Regions from separate parts of the Noviherbaspirillum sp. FW303-A3 genome, predicted to be linked through region 1. Evidence: predicted binding sites of a transcription regulator. Region 1 holds the regulator's gene; each other region holds the start of a gene.

What was found. The regulator sigma-54, encoded in region 1, starts transcription at its own class of promoters, with help from an activator protein. The targets are predictions, from matches to a motif close to TGGCANGNAANCTGCTTT.
Region 2: AC3WOY_RS06485 (ammonium transporter) is a predicted target of sigma-54. The motif match lies at 1,180-1,197, and genes of this name have one in related genera.
Region 3: AC3WOY_RS18060 (CmpA/NrtA family ABC transporter substrate-binding protein) is a predicted target of sigma-54. The motif match lies at 1,304-1,321, and genes of this name have one in related genera.

The regions. Positions count from the first base shown of each region.
Region 1 is NZ_JBYTAZ010000001.1:3,431,526-3,433,722, forward strand. It holds gene hpf (ribosome hibernation-promoting factor, HPF/YfiA family) at 1-220, opposite strand, end outside; gene AC3WOY_RS16560 (RNA polymerase factor sigma-54) at 313-1,800, opposite strand; gene lptB (LPS export ABC transporter ATP-binding protein) at 1,820-2,197, opposite strand, start outside.
Region 2 is NZ_JBYTAZ010000001.1:1,332,755-1,334,951, reverse strand. It holds gene AC3WOY_RS06495 (arginyltransferase) at 1-263, opposite strand, end outside; gene aat (leucyl/phenylalanyl-tRNA--protein transferase) at 340-1,062, opposite strand; gene AC3WOY_RS06485 (ammonium transporter) at 1,248-2,197, shown strand, end outside.
Region 3 is NZ_JBYTAZ010000001.1:3,750,424-3,752,620, reverse strand. It holds gene AC3WOY_RS18060 (CmpA/NrtA family ABC transporter substrate-binding protein) at 1-1,081, opposite strand, end outside; gene AC3WOY_RS18055 (ANTAR domain-containing response regulator) at 1,409-2,032, opposite strand; gene tsaD (tRNA (adenosine(37)-N6)-threonylcarbamoyltransferase complex transferase subunit TsaD) at 2,107-2,197, shown strand, end outside.

The sequences.
Region 1 (2,197 bases):
CTTCCGCAAAACTCTCGACATGAATGACATTGCCACGTAGTCGCAGATTCACTTCTGCTCTCTGTCTCTTTTCCTTTTCTGAAGGTTTTTCCACACCCAAGATGACTGCGATATCAATGACATGGTCGAAATGGCGGATGATGCGTTCCAGCTTGTTTTCCGTGTATTCACGAATGGCCGGTGTCAGTTCGAGGTGATGTCCACTGATTGTGAGATTCATACAGCGCTCCTATGGATGGCGTCGCTGGAGGTTCGCACGTGCCCGCGTAGTCGAGCTACGCCGAACACAGCAACTACACTACAACATGAAAGCTACAGGGATTTGCGCAGATTGACTGGAGGGATTTTCAAAGCTTCGCGATACTTCGCGACGGTGCGTCGTGCCACGACCATGCCTTGCTCCCCCAACATATCCGCAATTTTGCTGTCTGAGAATGGATTCTTGGGGTCTTCTGCTCCTATCAATTGTTTGATCAGCGCGCGGATCGCCGTCGATGAAGCTTCGCCCCCCGCTTCTGTGGCGACGTGGCTGCCGAAGAAGTACTTCAACTCGAACATGCCGTGGGGGGTCAGCATGTACTTTTGAGTTGTCACACGAGAAATAGTACTTTCGTGTAAACCCAGTGTATCAGCAATTTCACGCAAGACAAGAGGGCGCATGGCGACCGCGCCGTGGGAGAAGAAATTGCGTTGACGGTCGACAATCGCCTGCGCCACGCGCAGGATCGTGTCGAAACGCTGGCGCATGTTCTTGATCAGCCATTTGGCTTCCTGCAGCTGCGAAGTAAGCGACCCCTCACCCTTGCTTTGCTTGAGGATGTTGGCGTAGAGGGCGTTCACGCGCAGGCGCGGCATGACGTCATGGTTGAGGAATACCTGCCAGCCGTTCTTTGTTTTCTTGACAATGACGTCGGGGACGACGTAGTCGGAGGCATCCGAGGCGAACAGGGCGCCGGGGTGCGGATTGCACTGGCGGATCACATGTTGCGCTTCGCGCAGGTCTTCTTCGTCGCAGTCGAGCGCCTTCTTCAGCTTGTTGAAGTCGCGCTGCGCGAACAGCGCAAGATGGTTCTCGACGATCTCCAGTGCGCGGCGACGCGTCACAAGCGGAATCTTCGGGAAGCGGCGGATCTGGATCGCGAGGCACTCGGAGGCGTTGCGCGCGCCGACGCCCGCGGGCTCGAAGCTCTGCACGAGTTTCAGTGCGACGGCGAGTTCCTCGAGTTCGATCCCGAGTTCTTCCGGCAGGCGTGCATGGATTTCTTCGATCGGTTCGTCAAGGTAGCCGTTGTCGTTGAGCGCGTCGATGATCAGTTCGACGAGGGCGCGGTCGCGATGCTCGCGCACGGTGACGCGCATCTGCTCCAGCAGATGTTCACGCAGGGTGACTTCATGCGCCTCGAGCTGAGGGCGTGCGTCGTCGTCTTCCGGTGCCTTGGAGGTGCGTGCGACATCGTCGAAACTCCAGTCGCTGTCGCCCGAGCCGGCATCCGAACCTTCGCCGCCTTCAAAGCCGCCCTCGGGCTCTTCGGAAGAAGCGGGGGCGCTGCTTTCGGCTGCGGGCGCTTCCGGCGTGGTGCCATTCGCGCTTGCCGGCGCGCTGATCGCCCCATCCGCGAGCAGGCGGACGGAATGGTCGAGCGGGTCGTCGACGCGTTCCAGCATCGGGTTGTCCGAGAGGATCTGTTCCAGCTCCTGGTGCAGCTCGAGCGTCGACAGTTGCAACAGGCGGATCGACTGTTGCAACTGGGGCGTCAGCGCCAGATGTTGCGAGATTCGAAGTTGGAGTGTCTGTTTCATACGTTCTGGTCTTCTTCCATCACATCCGGAAGTGTTCACCCAAATACACGCGCCGCACCGACTCGTTCGCAATGATGTCGTCAGGACGGCCGCTTGCCAGGACAGAGCCCTGGTTGATGATATAGGCTCTGTCGCAGATGCCCAAGGTCTCCCGCACATTATGATCTGTGATCAGCACGCCGATGCCACGCTCCTTGAGGAAGCGTACGATACGCTGGATCTCGATGACCGCGATCGGATCGACACCCGCGAACGGTTCGTCGAGCAGCACGAAACGCGGGTTGGTCGCGAGGGCGCGCGCGATTTCGACGCGCCGGCGTTCGCCGCCCGAGAGCGAGAGTGCCTGGTTTTCGCGCAGGCGCTCGATCTGCAATTCGGCAAGGAGCGTATTCAGCCG
Region 2 (2,197 bases), 2.1 Mb from region 1:
TGGCTGCGGTTCGGCGCGAAATCCTCGACCTTCACGCGGACCGGAACGCAGGCGTTGCAGCCGTCGCAGTACGGACGGTAGGTGAAGATGCCGCTGCGCCGGAAGCCGTTCTTGACCAGTTCGGAATAGACGTCGGCGTTGATCAGGTTGGACGGTGTGGCCACCTGGGAGCGCGCCTGCCGTCCGTCCAGGTAGCTGCAAGGGTAGGGGGCAGTCGCATAAAACTGCAGCGTTGCAAAAGGCAGGTCTTTTAGGTGCGTCATATGCGTGAAGCCTGACTACGATATTCGTAATTTACACTGTTAGCGCCGCCGGTGCGCAAGGCTTTTGCAGGTTCGGTCAAAACGGGTTTTCCGGGCTCCACGCCTCGATGGCGGGAAGCGCGGTTGCCTGTCGCAAATGCCTGACGAAATCCGTTCGCGGGATCGGCACCGCGCCGAGCGATGCGAGGTGTGAGGTCTCCTGCTGGCAGTCGATCAGCTCCACGCCGTTTGTCCGGAGAAAGTGGACCAGCCAGGCAAGAGCGATCTTCGACGCATCCGTCACGCGTGCAAACATCGACTCGCCATAGAACATCCTGCCGATGCAGACCCCATACGCGCCCCCGACAAGCTGCCCGTCCAGCCACACCTCCGACGAATGCGCATAGCCCTGCCGGTGCAGCCCGACATAGCCGCGGACGATGTCTTCCGAAATCCAGGTCCCCGCACCATCCCTGCGCGGCGCGGCGCAGGCAAGCATCACCTGTTCGAAGGCCGAGTCGAAACGGATTTCCCATCTGCGGTCGGTCGCCATGCTCCGTTGGACTTTCTTCAATGTTTTTTTCAGACTGTGCGAGATGGCGAGGCGTTCAGTAAACAACACCATGCGCGGATCGGTGCTCCACCACAGGATCGGCTGCCCTTCCGAAAACCAAGGGAAGATGCCGTGGCGGTAGGCCTCCAGCAATCGGGCCGGCGACAGGTCGGCACCTGCGGCCAGCAGTCCAGGCGCGCCATCCTCTTCCGTCAACGCGTAGCTCACGTCTGGAAAAGGCGAGTCCGTCTCCAGCCATGGGATCATTGGCGCTCCCCAAACTGGGCTGCAAAAACGCACTGCAGCGGTGCAATCTTAATGCGGTGAAGTGTTGTCAAAATAATTTCCACTTGTAAATCAAATAGTTGCTTGTTTGCACCAAAATGGAATAGATTTTGCTTCATTCGTGAGCATTAAACCAATCTTGCACACTAACAGGGAGAGTGTTTTTCATGGATGCGCTTAAAAACGGTGCCGATGCATTATTTGTCCTGCTCGGCGCCATCATGATTCTTGCCATGCACGCCGGGTTCGCGTTTCTCGAGCTTGGCACCGTACGCAAAAAGAACCAGGTCAATGCCTTGGTCAAAATCTTAGTCGATTTTGCCGTTTCGACGATTGCCTATTTCTTTGTCGGCTACAGCATTGCCTACGGCGTCGACTTTTTCTCCGACGCCACGACCCTGGCGCAGAAGAACGGCTACGAGCTGGTCAAGTTCTTCTTCCTGCTGACATTTGCCGCGGCGATTCCTGCCATCATCTCGGGCGGCATCGCCGAGCGGGCGCGCTTCTATCCGCAATTGGCTGCAACGGCGCTGCTGGTGGGCCTGGTCTATCCCTTCTTTGAAGGCATCGTGTGGAACCAGAAGTTCGGCATCCAGGCCTGGCTGAAGGCGGCGTTCTCGGAAGAATTCCACGACTTTGCCGGCTCGGTGGTGGTGCATGCAGTCGGCGGCTGGGCCGCCTTGCCGGCGGTGCTGCTGCTCGGCGCGCGCCGCGGGCGCTACTCGAAGGACGGTGCCATTGCTGCGCATCCGCCTTCAAATATTCCCTTCCTCGCCCTTGGTGCGTGGATCCTGACCGTCGGCTGGTTCGGCTTCAATGTCATGAGCGCGCAGGCGCTCGACAAGATGAACGGCCTGGTCGCGCTCAACTCGCTGATGGCCATGGTCGGCGGCACGCTGGTGGCCGTCATGCTCGGCAAGAACGACCCCGGCTTTGCCTACAACGGCCCGCTCGCGGGGCTGGTGGCGGTGTGTGCCGGCTCCGACCTGATGCATCCGCTTGGCGCGCTGATCACCGGCGGCATTGCGGGCGCGATCTTCGTGTGGATGTTCACGCTCACGCAGAACAAGTGGAAGATCGATGATGTGCTTGGCGTGTGGCCGTTGCATGGACTGTG
Region 3 (2,197 bases), 320 kb from region 1:
CCTTGGCCATGTTGGCGGCGTCCTTGTACAGGTCGATCTGGTTGATCTGCTTGGCGACAGCCAGGTAATCGACGTCTTCCTTGAGCAACCCCCAGCGGCGGTGCTGCGTCAGGAACCACATGCCGTCCGACAGGTACGGGAAGTTCACGTAGCCGTCATTGAAGAACTTCATGTGGTTCGGGTCGTCCCATGTCTTGCCCATTCCGTTCTGGTAGCGGCCGAGGATGCGCTGGTTGATTGCATCGACGCTGGTGTTAACGTAGGACTTGTCGGCGACGGTTTCCGCCATCTTCAGCTTGTTCTGCAGGCCGGCGTCGATCCACTTGCTGGCTTCCAGCACGGCCGCGGTCATCGCCCGCGCAGTGTTCGGATACTTCTTTACCCATTCTGCGGTCGTGCCAAGGATCTTTTCAGGATGATCCTTCCAGATGTCCTGCGTGGTGACGCCGGTGATGCCGATGCCGTCCATGATTGCGCGGTGCCCCCAGGGTTCGCCTACGCAGTAGCCGTCCATATTGCCGACACGCATATTGGCAACCATCTGCGGCGGCGGCACGGTGATGATCTTCGCATCCTTCATGGGGTCGATACCGTGCGCCGCGAGCCAGTAGTACAACCACATCGCATGCGTGCCGGTCGGGAAGGTCTGCGCGAAGGTGTATTCGCGCTTCTCGGTCTGCATCAGCTTGGCCAGCGACGCGCCATCGACCGCGCCCTTGTCGGCCAGCTTCTTGGACAGCGTGATCGCCTGCCCGTTGTGGTTCAGGTTCATCAGCATGGCCATGTCCTTCTTGGGACCGGAGAGGCCGAGATGAACGCCATACACCAGGCCGTACAGCACATGGGCCGCGTCGAGTTCGCCGTTGACCAGCTTGTCGCGCACTGCCGCCCACGACGCTTCCTTGGTCGGTGTGATCTTGATGCCGTATTTCTTGTCGATGCCCAGTACGGACGCCATGACTACCGAAGCGCAGTCGGTCAGCGGAATGAAGCCGACTTTGACTTCTTCTTTCTCTGGCTTGTCGGAGCCGGCCGCCCATGCGCCTTGCGTGGCCAATCCTCCAAAGGCGCCCGCAGTCATTGCGGCACCTGCCTTGATCAGGCTGCGACGAGTCAGGTTCGTTTTGGATGCTTTTATAGTCATGATGTCCTCATGAGTGATTTCGAAACTGGCAAAAAGAAAGGCGTCCGTCACCACGAGTCGAGACTCGCGTGAACGGACGCCTTTGTCCAAACCATCCTCACCAACATTGGTCAGGACGGGGTATTCAATCGGTGCGCCGCCATTGGCGCTTGATCCCTAATTGCAAGTGGTGTGCCAACGTTTGTCAGCCAGTTTCCTACAGATTTGATCCAGATTAAGAGGGATCTACGCACTCATTTCGTGCACTGCATTAAAACAGGGCGCTCAGATGAGCAGATCGGCGACGTCGAGCATGCGCTGCGCCACTTCGGACAGTTTGAGGTTCTTGTCCATGGCGAGGCGGCGCAGTTTCTTGTATGCCTCGTCCTCGGTGCAATGATGGCGCTCCATGAGCAAGCCCTTGGCGCGCTCGATGACTTTACGTTCGGCCAGCTTGAGCTTGGTTTCGGAGAGTTCGTGGCGCAGTTTCTGGTCGACTTCGAAGCGGGCGATGGCCACGTCGAGCACCGCCTTGACCCTGTCCGCAGAGAGGCCTGCCACGACGTAGGCGGAGACGCCGGCCTCGATCGCCGCATGCATCTTTTCCCTGTCGTTGTCTTCGGTGAAGCAGACGATGGGGCGGCGCTCGTTGGCCGTGGCGGACACCACCTTTTTCAGGGCGGCGTCTGACTGTTCGTCGACGATGATCACGTCGGGCTGAAGCTGCGCGATCTGCTCTTCCAGGTCGGCGTCCGGCGGCAGCGCCGCGAGGATGTTGTAGCCGCTTTCGAGCAGGCCGATGCGGATCGCACGGGCACGCTCGGCCTGCAGTTGCGTCGCCCTGTCCGCCCCTTCCGGGACGACGAGGGAGTTGATGACAACGATCTTGAGTTGTTTGGAGTCGTTCATGGTATGAGAACCTCTGTGCGCTAATCCTATAAAATAGGGCTTTGCAAGAAGCTTGCCATCCATCCTCCCATCCCATGCTTGTCCTCGGCGTCGAATCCTCCTGTGACGAAACCGGCCTGGCGTTGTACGACACACAACGCGGCCTCCTTGCGCACGCCCTGCATT